One region of the Streptomyces chromofuscus genome, then DNA from elsewhere that is predicted to be linked to it. Evidence: riboswitches for the same ligand, from Rfam matches in the RefSeq annotation. Region 1 holds a riboswitch; the other holds the start of a gene.
The links. A riboswitch is a leader RNA that binds a small molecule or an ion and turns the genes downstream of it on or off. The one in region 1 is predicted to bind cobalamin.

Region 1 (5,332 bases):
GAGGAGATGAAGGATCAGAAGTCCTCGTCCAGGTCGACCGTCCCCTCCACCGCGACCTGGTACGCCGAGGGACGCCGCTCGAAGAAGTTGGTCAGTTCCTGAACTCCCTGGAGCTCCATGAAGGAGAAGGGGTTCTCGGAGCCGTGGACCGGGGCGAAGCCGAGGCGCGTCAGGCGCTGGTCGGCGACGCACTCCAGGTACTGCCGCATCGAGTCGGTGTTCATGCCCGGGAGGCCGTCACCGCACAGGTCGCGCGCGAACTGCAGCTCGGCCTCGACGGCCTCCCGCAGCATGTCGGTGACCTGCTGCCGGAGCTGGTCGTCGAAGAGGTCCGGCTCCTCCTTGCGGACGGTGTCGACCACGTCGAACGCGAAGCTCATGTGCATGGTCTCGTCGCGGAACACCCAGTTGGTGCCGGTCGCCAGGCCGTGCAGCAGGCCCCGACTGCGGAACCAGTAGACGTACGCGAAGGCGCCGTAGAAGAACAGGCCCTCGATGCACGCGGCGAAGCAGATCAGGTTGAGCAGGAAGCGCCGGCGGTCGGCCTTGGACTCCAGGCGGTCCAGCTTCTCGACCGAGTCCATCCACCGGAAGCAGAACTCGGCCTTCTCGCGGATGGACGGGATGTTCTCGACCGCCGCGAACGCCGCCGCCCGGTCGTCCGGGTCGGGCAGGTAGGTGTCCAGCAGGGTCAGATAGAACTGGACGTGCACGGCCTCCTCGAACAGCTGACGGCTCAGGTAGAGCCGCGCCTCGGGGGAGTTGATGTGCTTGTACAGCGTCAGCACCAGGTTGTTGGCCACGATCGAGTCGCCCGTCGCGAAGAACGCGACCAGTCGGCCGATCAGGTGCTGCTCGCCCGGCGTCAGCTTGGCGAGGTCGGCGACGTCCGAGTGGAGGTCGACCTCCTCGACGGTCCAGGTGTTCTTGATGGCGTCCCGGTAGCGCTCGTAGAAGTCGGGGTAGCGCATGGGACGCAGGGTCAGCTCGAAGCCCGGGTCGAGAAGATTCTGGTGACGGGTGGTCATTACTGGCAGGCCTCGCAGGACTCGGGGTTTTCCAGGGAGCAGGCGACCGCTTCGGGGTCCGGGGTCGCCTGTACGGGGACGGTGGCTCGGGCCGCGCGGGCGATACGGGTCGCGGGACGCGAGCGCAGGTAGTACGTCGTCTTCAGGCCCGACTTCCAGGCGTAGGCGTACATCGAGGAGAGCTTGCCGATGGTCGGCGTCTCCAGGAACAGGTTCAGCGACTGCGCCTGGTCGAGGAACGGGGTCCGCGCGGCCGCCATGTCGATCAGCCCGCGCTGCGGGATCTCCCACGCCGTGCGGTAGAGCCGCCGTACGTCCTCGGGGATCCAGGCGAAGTCCTGCACCGAGCCGTTCGCCTCGCGCAGCGCCTCACGGGTGCGGGCGTCCCAGACGCCGAGCGCCTTGAGCTCCCGCACCAGGTAGGAGTTGACCTGCAGGAACTCGCCGGACAGGGTCTCTCGCTTGAACAGGTTCGACACCTGCGGCTCGATGCACTCGTAGACACCGGCGATCGAGGCGATGGTGGCCGTGGGCGCGATGGCCAGCAGCAGGGAGTTGCGCATGCCGACCGCGGCGATCCGCTCGCGCAGCGCCGCCCAGCGCTCCGGCCACGCCGGCTCGACGTCGAAGTGGTCGGGATGCAGCACGCCCCGGGCGGTACGGGTCTTGTCCCACGCGGGCAGCGGCCCGTTGCGCTCGGCGAGGTCGGCGGACGCCTCGTACGCGGCGAGCATGACGCGCTCGGCGATCCGGGTGGACAGCGCCTTGGCCTCGGGCGAGTCGAAGGGCAGCCGTAGCTTGAAGAAGACGTCCTGCAGGCCCATCGCGCCGAGGCCGACGGGACGCCAGCGGGCGTTGGAGCGGCCCGCCTGCTCGGTCGGGTAGAAGTTGATGTCGACCACGCGGTCGAGGAAGGTGACGGCGGTGCGGACGGTGGCGTCCAGCCGCTCCCAGTCGATGCCGTCCCCGGTGACGAACGCGCCGAGGTTGACCGACCCCAGGTTGCAGACTGCCGTCTCGCCGTCGCTGGTGACCTCCAGGATCTCCGTGCACAGGTTCGAGGAGTGCACGACGTGGCCCGGCTCGGCGGTCTGGTTGGCGGTCCGGTTCGCGGCGTCCTTGAAGGTCATCCAGCCGTTGCCGGTCTGCGCCAGGGTGCGCATCATCCGGCCGTACAGCTCGCGCGCGGGCAGCGTCTTCTTCGCCAGGCCCCGCTCCTCGGCCCGGCGGTAGGCGGCGTCGAACTCCTCGCCCCACAGGTCGACCAGCTCGGGCACGTCCGACGGCGAGAACAGCGACCACGGCGCGTCCGCGTTCACCCGGCGCATGAACTCGTCCGGGACCCAGTGCGCGAGGTTGAGGTTGTGCGTACGGCGGGCGTCCTCGCCGGTGTTGTCGCGCAGCTCGAGGAACTCCTCGATGTCGGAGTGCCAGGTCTCCAGGTAGACCGCGGCGGCGCCCTTGCGCCGGCCGCCCTGGTTCACGGCGGCGACCGAGGCGTCGAGCGTCTTCAGGAACGGGACGATGCCGTTGGAGTGGCCGTTGGTGCCGCGGATCAGGGAACCGCGGGCACGGATGCGGGAGAAGGACAGCCCGATGCCGCCGGCGTGCTTGGAGAGCCGGGCGACCTGGTGGTAGCGCTCGTAGAGCGAGTCCAGCTCGTCCTTGGGGGAGTCCAGGAGGTAGCAGGACGACATCTGCGGGTGGCGGGTGCCGGAGTTGAACAGGGTGGGGGAGGAGGGGAGGTAGTCGAGGCGGCTCATGAGCCCGTAGAGCGCGGCGACCTCGTCCACCGCACGAGGGGTGTCGTCCTCGGCGAGGCCGGCGGCGACGCGCAGCATGAAGTGCTGGGGCGTCTCGACGACCTTGCGGGTGATCGGGTGCCGGAGCAGGTAACGGCTGTGCAGGGTGCGCAGCCCGAAGTAGCCGAAGCGGTCATCGCCCTCGGGGTCGACCAGGGCGTCCAGCCGGCCGGCGTGCAGGCGTACGAAGTCGGCCGTGCGGTCGGCGATGAGGCCCTCCCGGTGCCCCACGGCGACCGACTCGGTGAAGGACGTGACGCCTTGGGAGGCGGCCTCGGCGGCGATGGAACGGGTCAGCAGCCGGGCGGCCAGCCGCGAGTAGGCGGGGTCCTCGGAGATGAGACCGGCGGCGGCCTCCGTGGCCAGCTCGCGCAGCTCCGTCTCGTCCGCCCGCGCGGAGCGGCCGCGCAGCGCGGCGGCGGCGACCCGGCCGGGGTCGGCGTCGGGGAGGTCGGCGGTCAGCTCCGTCAGGGTCCGCAGCAACGCGGTTCCGGGGCCGTCGGACTCCTGGATCGCTGAGGCCGGATCGGCTGGCGCGATGGTCACGTGGGGCTCTCCCTCGCTCGGCACGGGGGCCTTGCGGAGGGCAGGGGGCAGCACACGAGCGCACGCGGCGTCGCGTCCACCGGCCCATTCCACGAGGCCCGGACGTCAGGGCACCCGGACCGGGTGGCCGGGCGCACTGTCGGCAGGTCCTCGGACTGACTCCTGTGCACGGACATGCACAAGTACACCGTTGCGGGACAGTTCCGGATTCGCACCGGATTCCCCTGCGGCGACAGCGAGCATGAGCATACATCTAGTGCCGGGGACGAGAGCCACCCCTATATGTTGTGTCGTCGATGACTTCAGAGCGTCAACTCGTAGGTGAGGAGCGTGATGTCGTCCAGGTGCGGGAGCGGGTTCCAGTCGCGGCCGGGGGTGCGGGTGAAGCCCAGGCGGTCGTAGATGCGGTGGGCCGAGCGCATGGTGCGCTGGGTCGACAGGACGATGCGCGTGCAGCCGTCGGTGGCCCGTGCGCGCTCGACGCAGGCGCGTACGAGGGCCTCGCCGACACCTCGGCCTCGCGCCTCCGGCGCTACGGCCAGCATGCGGATTTCCGCCTCTCCGGGGCGGGCAATGTCGGCCATGGGGCCGCCTTGCGGCACGTACGTCACGCCGCCGACGACGTGGCCGTCCTGGGTGGCCACCAGGACTTCGGCGGCGGAGGCTCTTTTGGCGACGTTTCGGAGTTCGTGGAGGTATTCGTCGCTTTCACCGAAGTCGAGTAGGCCGTCCTGGAGGTAGGCCTGGGCGGTGATCTCGCCGAGGGTGCCGAATTCGGTGGTGTGTGCGGGGCGGATTCGGACGTCCATGGGGGGAGTGTGCACGACAGCGGGCCGCCGTATGGCTCGATGCCGGCGGCCCGCTGCGGATTGTGGTGGGTTCTCGCGCAGTTCCCCGCGCCCCTGAGGGCGCTGTTCTCGCGCTTCTTAGTGGCTTGCCCCAGCCGTTGCCGGGGGGAGCTCCGCCTGGACTCCGGGGTCGCCGGCGTCCGCCGTGTAGTCCTCCGGGCTCGTCTCGTCGATGCCCTCGGGGGCCTTCGCGGCCTTCAGTACGAAGGTCAGGACCACCGTGACCAGCAGGTTGAGGACGAACGCGGTGAGGCCGATGTAACCGATCTCCCCGATGCCGGGGATCTCCGCCGACGAGCCGCCGAAGTGCTTCTGGGTCGGCGAGGCCACCCCGTACGCCGCGACCGTGCCGTAGAGCATGCCGACCGCCCAGCCGGCCAGCAGGGCCCAGCGGTGGAACCAGCGGGTGAACAGGCCACCCACCAGCGCGGGCATGGTCTGCAGGATCCAGATGCCGCCCAGCAGCTGGAAGTTGATCGCGACCGTCTTGTCCATGCCGAGGACGAAGACCAGCGCGCCGACCTTCACCAGCAGGGACACCAGCTTGGAGACCTTGGTCTCCTGCGCGGGCGTGGCGTCCCGCTTGATGAAGTCCTTGTAGATGTTGCGGGTGAAGAGGTTGGCCGCGGCGATCGACATGATGGCCGCGGGGACCAGCGCGCCGATGCCGATCGCCGCGAAGGCGACGCCGGTGAACCAGTCCGGGAACATGTTCTCGAACAGCTGCGGGATGGCCAGCTGGCCGTTCTCCACCTTGATGCCGGCCGCGATCGCCATGAAGCCGAGCAGGCCGAGCAGGCCGAGCATCAGCGAGTACAGCGGCAGGATCGTGGAGTTGCGGCGGATGACGTCCCGGCTCCGGCTGGAGAGCACGGCCGTCACGCTGTGCGGGTACATGAACAGCGCGAGCGCCGAGCCCAGTGCCAGCGTGGCGTACGTCCACTGCGAGGCCGCGTTCGGTACCAGTCCGCCGGCACCCGCCGCCGAGTACTTCTCGCTCGCCGCGCCGAAGATGTCGTCGAAGCCGCCGAGCTTGATCGGGATGTAGATGATGGCGACCGCGATGACGAGGTAGATCAGGGTGTCCTTGACGAACGCGATCAGGGCC
Region 2 (5,332 bases), 3.4 Mb from region 1:
CGCGGCGGCCAGCTGGTCCTCCGTCAGCCACTCCACGTCGTGCCCGCCGGCCTCGATCAGCCGGTGGATCAGCTCGTCGCCGTTGTCGGGGTACCCGGTGACGCCGTACCCGGCGTCCCGCAGCGCGTCGAGCACCCGCACCGCCGACGCGGGCGTGTCCAGGCCCACCGCGTTGCCGACGCGCGAGTGCTTGGTCGGGTAGGCGGTGAAGACCAGCGCGATCCTCTTCTCGGCGTTCGGCCTGTGCCCCAGTCGGGCGTGCCGTACGGCGATCCCGGCCACCCGCGCGGCCCGCTCGGGGTCGGCGACGTACACGGGCACGTCGTCGGGGCCCTGCTCCTTGAAGGAGAACGGCACGGTGATCAGACGGCCGTCGAACTCGGGGATGGCCACCTGCATGGCCGCGTCCATGGGGGACAGGGCCGCGTCCGACTCGTCCCAGGCGGCCTTCGACGACGTCAGGCACAGGCCCTGCAGCACCGGCACGTTCAGCTCGGCGAGCGCGCCGATGTCCCAGGCCTCCTCGTCGCCGCCCGCCGAGGCCCGCGACGCGTGGGTGCCGCCGGCGGCGAGGACGGTGGCGACCAGGGCGTCGGTCCGCGCGAGGATCTCGTACAGCCCGGCGTCGGCCCCGCGCAGCGAACCGCAGTAGACCGGCAGGGCGTTGGCGCCGTGCACCTCGATCGCGTCGCAGAGGGTGTCGACGAAGGCGGTGTTGCCGCTCAGTTCGTGCGCCCGGTAGAAGAGCACGCCGACGGTCGGCCGGCCGTCCTGGAGCGGACGGGAGCCGTGGACGCCGTACTGCGGCATCTTCCGCGGCTCCTCGAAGCCCTCTCCCGTCAGCAGCACGGTGTCCGACAGGAACCGCGCCAGCTCGGTGAGGTTGGCGGGCCCGCCCTCGACGAGATAGCGCAGCGCCTCCGCCACGACTCCCGCGGGCACGGACGACTCCGCCATCAGCTCGGCGTCGGGCACGGCCTCCCCGCCGAGCAGCACGGTCGGAATCCCTGACGCCTTCAGCGCGGCCAGCCCGTCCTCCCAGGCACGCTTGCCGCCCAGCAGCCGTACGACGGCGACGTCCGCGCCCTCGATCAGCGTCGGCAGCTCGCCGGCGACGTCGACGCGGGTCGGGTTGCCGATCCGGTACGAGGCGCCGGAGGCACGGGCCGCCAGCAGATCGGTGTCCGCGGTCGACAACAACAACACAGTGCTCATGCGGGCGCTCCCGGTGGGATGAAGGGCAGTCCTTGCGGCGCGCCGGACTCGATGAGCCGCCACAGCGCGTCCGTGTCCGCGTGCTGTTCGATCAGGTCGCCGAGCCGGTCCAGCTGCTCCTCGCGCAGCGCGGCGAAGGAGGTGTCCGGCGCGGGCACGAAGCGGCGGCCCGCGGCGGCGGCCACCTCGCGCAGGAAGGCGCGCCGGAAGCCGTCCGACTCCAGGGAACCGTGCCAGTGGGTGCCCCAGGTCTGGCCGACCCGGCAGCCGTCCAGGAAGGGTTCACCGCCGTGGACGTCGGCGACGCCGTGGTGGATCTCGTAGCCCTCGACCGGCTCCCCGAGGGCCTCGCCGACGGGCCGGGTGAGGGTCTTCTCGCGGGCGAAGCGCACCCGCACGGGCAGGATCCCGAGGCCGTCGACGTGGCCGCGGCGGCTCTCGACGTCGTCCTCGATGTGCCCGCCGAGGATCTGGAAGCCCCCGCAGACGCCCAGCACCGGCCGGCCCTCGGCGGCTCTGCGGGCGAGGGCGTCCGCCAGCCCCCGCTCCCGCAGCCACTCCAGGGCCCGGACGGTGCCGCGCGTGCCCGGGACGACCACGAGGTCGGCGTCGGCCAGCTCCTCCGGGCGGTCCACGAACCGGACGACGACTCCGGGTTCGGCGGCCAGCGCGTCGACGTCGGTGAAGTTGGACATCAGGGGGATCGCGCACACGGCGACCCGCAGCACGTCCTCACCGACGGGCGGGGCGACGGCCGACTCCCGCACGGTGCCACGCAGCGACACCCTCAGACCGTCCTCCTCGTCGATGCCGAGACCGTGCCGGTACGGCAGCACGCCGTACGCGGGCCGACCGGTGAGGTCGCGCAGCATGTCGAGGCCGGGTGCGAGGAGGCTGACGTCCCCGCGGAACTTGTTGACGAGGAACCCGGCGACCAGGGCCTGGTCCTCGGGCGACAGCAGCGCCACCGTCCCGAAGAAGGAGGCGAAGACCCCGCCGCGGTCGATGTCGCCGACGACGAGCACGGGAAGCCCGGCGCCCCGGGCGATCCCCATGTTCACGATGTCGGTCCGCCGCAGGTTGATCTCGGCCGGACTGCCGGCCCCCTCACAGATCACCGCGTCATACGTGCCCCGCAGTTCGGCGAGGCAGTCGAGAACCGTCCCCAGCAGCCGCTGCTGCCGTCCGCCGTGGTACCCGCGCGCGCTCATCTCCCCGACGGGTTTGCCCAGCAGCACCACCTGGCTGCGCCGCTCCCCGCCCGGCTTGAGCAGCACCGGGTTCATCAGCGCGGTCGGCTCCACCCGGCACGCCTGCGCCTGCATGGCCTGCGCCCGCCCGATCTCGGCGCCCTCGCGGGTGACGAACGAGTTGAGCGACATGTTCTGCGCCTTGAACGGCGCGACCTTGACCCCCTGCCGCACCAGCCACCGGCAGATCCCGGCGGTGACGACGCTCTTGCCGGCATCGGAGGTGGTGCCGGCGACCAGCAGCCCACGGCCGGTCACGCGGGCCTCCCCGACAGCCGCGCCCACAGCAGCGCCCCCGCCGCGGTCACCCCGAACGCCAGCCCGCCGACCCGCCGGGACAACCGGACGGCCCGCTCGATGTCGGCCACTTGCACCGCACGCCCCCCACCGTTCAGTACGGGCCGGTGCTCGACCCGGCCCGCATACGACAACGTCCCCCCGAGCCGCACCCCCAACGCCCCGGCGAACGACGCCTCCACGGGCCCCGCGTTGGGACTCGGGTGCTTCGCGGCATCAGCCCGCCACGCCCGCACGGCGCCCCGCGGGTCACCACCCGCCAGCACGGCGAGGACTGCGGTCAACCGGGCCCCCGGCCACCCCGCGAGGTCGTCGAGCCGCGCCGAAGCCCACCCGTACTTCCGGTACGCGGGCGACCTGTGCCCCACCATCGCGTCCAGCGTGTTGACGGCCCGGAACCCGAGCAGCCCCGGCACCCCGCCGACGGCCCCCCACACCAACGCCCCCACCACGGCGTCGGAGGTGTTCTCCGCGACGGACTCCACCACCGCCCGCGCGATCCCGTCCGCGTCCAGCGCCTGAGGATCCCGCCCGCACAGGTGCGGCAGCCGCGCCCGCGCCCCCTCGACGTCCCCCGCCTCCAGGGCACGCCCGACGGCCCGGGCCTCCCGGCCGAGCGAAGTCCCGCCGACGACGGCCCAGGTGGCGACGCCGGTCAGCGCGACGGAAGCGGCGGGGGAGGAGCGTACGGACCGACGGGCCGCGGCGCCCAGCGCGACGGCGCCACCGGCGCACACGACGGTGTGCAGCACGCCCCACCCGCGGTGGTCCCGCCACAGCACCCGCTCCACGGCCCCGGCGGCGTGCCCGAACGCGGCGACCGGATGCCCGCGGCGTGGATCGCCGAGCAGGAGGTCGCCGAGGAGGCCGGCGGCGGCGCCGTACGCGAAGACGCGACCGGCACGCATGCGGCTCAGCCGGCCGTGGGGTCGGGCAGAGACCTGGTACGGGACCTGACTGGGCAGCCGAGCATCGCGTTATGTCCTCACTCAGGGTGTCCACGCCCTGGTTCGACGAGACCGGCGGTGAGAGTTCCTGGCTCCCGGGGGTTTCCTCCCCGGTCACAGTGGCGGGACCGCGCCGGATTCGCACCGGGCTTCCTCTCCTGCCGCCGTACATGGCTCCGGCAGTCCACCATGGGGCCGGAACACCCGTCAACTTGCCGTTGACCTGCGACGGGGCAAGTGTGCTGAGGCCCACACGGCACGGGCGGCACGGGTCTCCCGCACGTCCGCGCCCGTCCGTCGCGCCGCACGACGAAGCGCCCTGCCGGAGCCCTCGTCGAGGGCCCGCGCAGGGCGCGACAGCACCGAAGGCCGTCAGTGAGTGCCCTCAGGGACAATGTGACGGCCGTCGGGCCGCCAAGACGTAACTGCCGTCAGGCCGCCAAGAGGTGGCGGCCGTCGGGCACGACCTTGTGACGACCGTCAGGCGACGATCAGATAGATGCCGTATCCCACGGCCGCCGCGCAGGCCGCGAACGCGGTGTACGCGCCGGTGACGGCCAGCGCCGCCGACTCACCCCGCTCCGCGGCGCGTTCGCGCCGCGACAGGCCGGTGATACCGAGGGTGAACAGGCCCACCAGAGCCACCGTGACCACGAGGCTGACGCCGAAGACGGAGCCGAGGGCCGCCCAGTCGATCTTCATGTTGCTGCTGCTTCCTTCAGTAACCGGGTGCTCAGACGCTGGCCTGAGAGGGCGTCGGCTCCGCGGCCGGGGATTCGGGGCCCGCGGCGGGGGAGGGGATGGTGACCTGCGCCGCCGGGCCCTCCGCCGGGGTGCCGACCGGGGGCGGCGTCACCGCGGCCATCGCCGCGGTCACCACGCCGGCCGGTTCCTCGTCCGTGTCGTTGACGTTCGTGTGGTCGACGACCTCACGGCGGGAGATCTTCCAGATCGCGGCGCTGGAGGCGACCAGGAAGACCGCGACGAGGGCGGTGCCCCAGGAGCCGAAGCCGGTCACCCACTCGGCGATCGCGCCGACCAGCGCGGCGGCCGGGAGCGTCAGGCCCCAGGCGACGAACATCCGGGTCGCCGTCGACCAGCGGACCACGCCGCCCTTGCGGCCCAGGCCCGCGCCCATCACCGCGCCGGAGACCGAGTGCGTGGTGGAGAGGGAGAAGCCCAGGTGTGAGGAGGCCAGGATGACGGTGGCGGCGCTGGTCTGCGTGGCGAAGCCCTGCTGCGGCTGGAGGTCGGTCAGGCCCTTGCCCATCGTGCGGATGATGCGCCAGCCGCCGAGGTAGGTGCCGAGCGCGATGGCCAGGCCCGCGGAGAGGATGACCCACATCGGCGGGTCGGAGTCGGGGGCGAGGGTGCCGCCGGCGACCAGGGCGAGGGTGATGATGCCCATGGTCTTCTGCGCGTCGTTGGTGCCGTGGGCCAGGGAGACCAGGCCCGCGGAGGCGATCTGCCCGGCGCGGTAGCCCTTCGCGGCGGCCTTGCCGTCGGCCTTCCTGCCGAGCGTGTACGTCAGCCGCGTCGCGATCATCGCCGCGATGCCCGCGACCAGCGGAGCGGCGATCGCCGGGATCAGCACCTTGGTGACCAGCACGTCGCCGTGGACCG

Region 2: it holds a riboswitch for cobalamin, as region 1 does, so the genes downstream of both, IPT68_RS08520 (cobalamin biosynthesis protein) here and IPT68_RS24115 (ribonucleoside-diphosphate reductase subunit alpha) in region 1, are expected to answer to the same signal.

What each region holds. Positions count from the first base shown of each region.
Region 1 is NZ_CP063374.1:5,316,867-5,322,198, forward strand. It holds gene IPT68_RS24105 (hypothetical protein) at 1-102, shown strand, start outside; gene IPT68_RS24110 (ribonucleotide-diphosphate reductase subunit beta) at 15-1,028, opposite strand; gene IPT68_RS24115 (ribonucleoside-diphosphate reductase subunit alpha) at 1,028-3,376, opposite strand; cobalamin riboswitch at 3,501-3,625, opposite strand; gene IPT68_RS24120 (GNAT family N-acetyltransferase) at 3,679-4,185, opposite strand; gene mctP (monocarboxylate uptake permease MctP) at 4,303-5,332, opposite strand, start outside.
Region 2 is NZ_CP063374.1:1,885,277-1,890,608, reverse strand. It holds gene cobN (cobaltochelatase subunit CobN) at 1-1,215, opposite strand, end outside; gene IPT68_RS08525 (cobyric acid synthase) at 1,212-2,723, opposite strand; gene IPT68_RS08520 (cobalamin biosynthesis protein) at 2,720-3,670, opposite strand; cobalamin riboswitch at 3,773-3,913, opposite strand; gene IPT68_RS08515 (hypothetical protein) at 4,190-4,411, opposite strand; gene IPT68_RS08510 (inorganic phosphate transporter) at 4,443-5,332, opposite strand, start outside.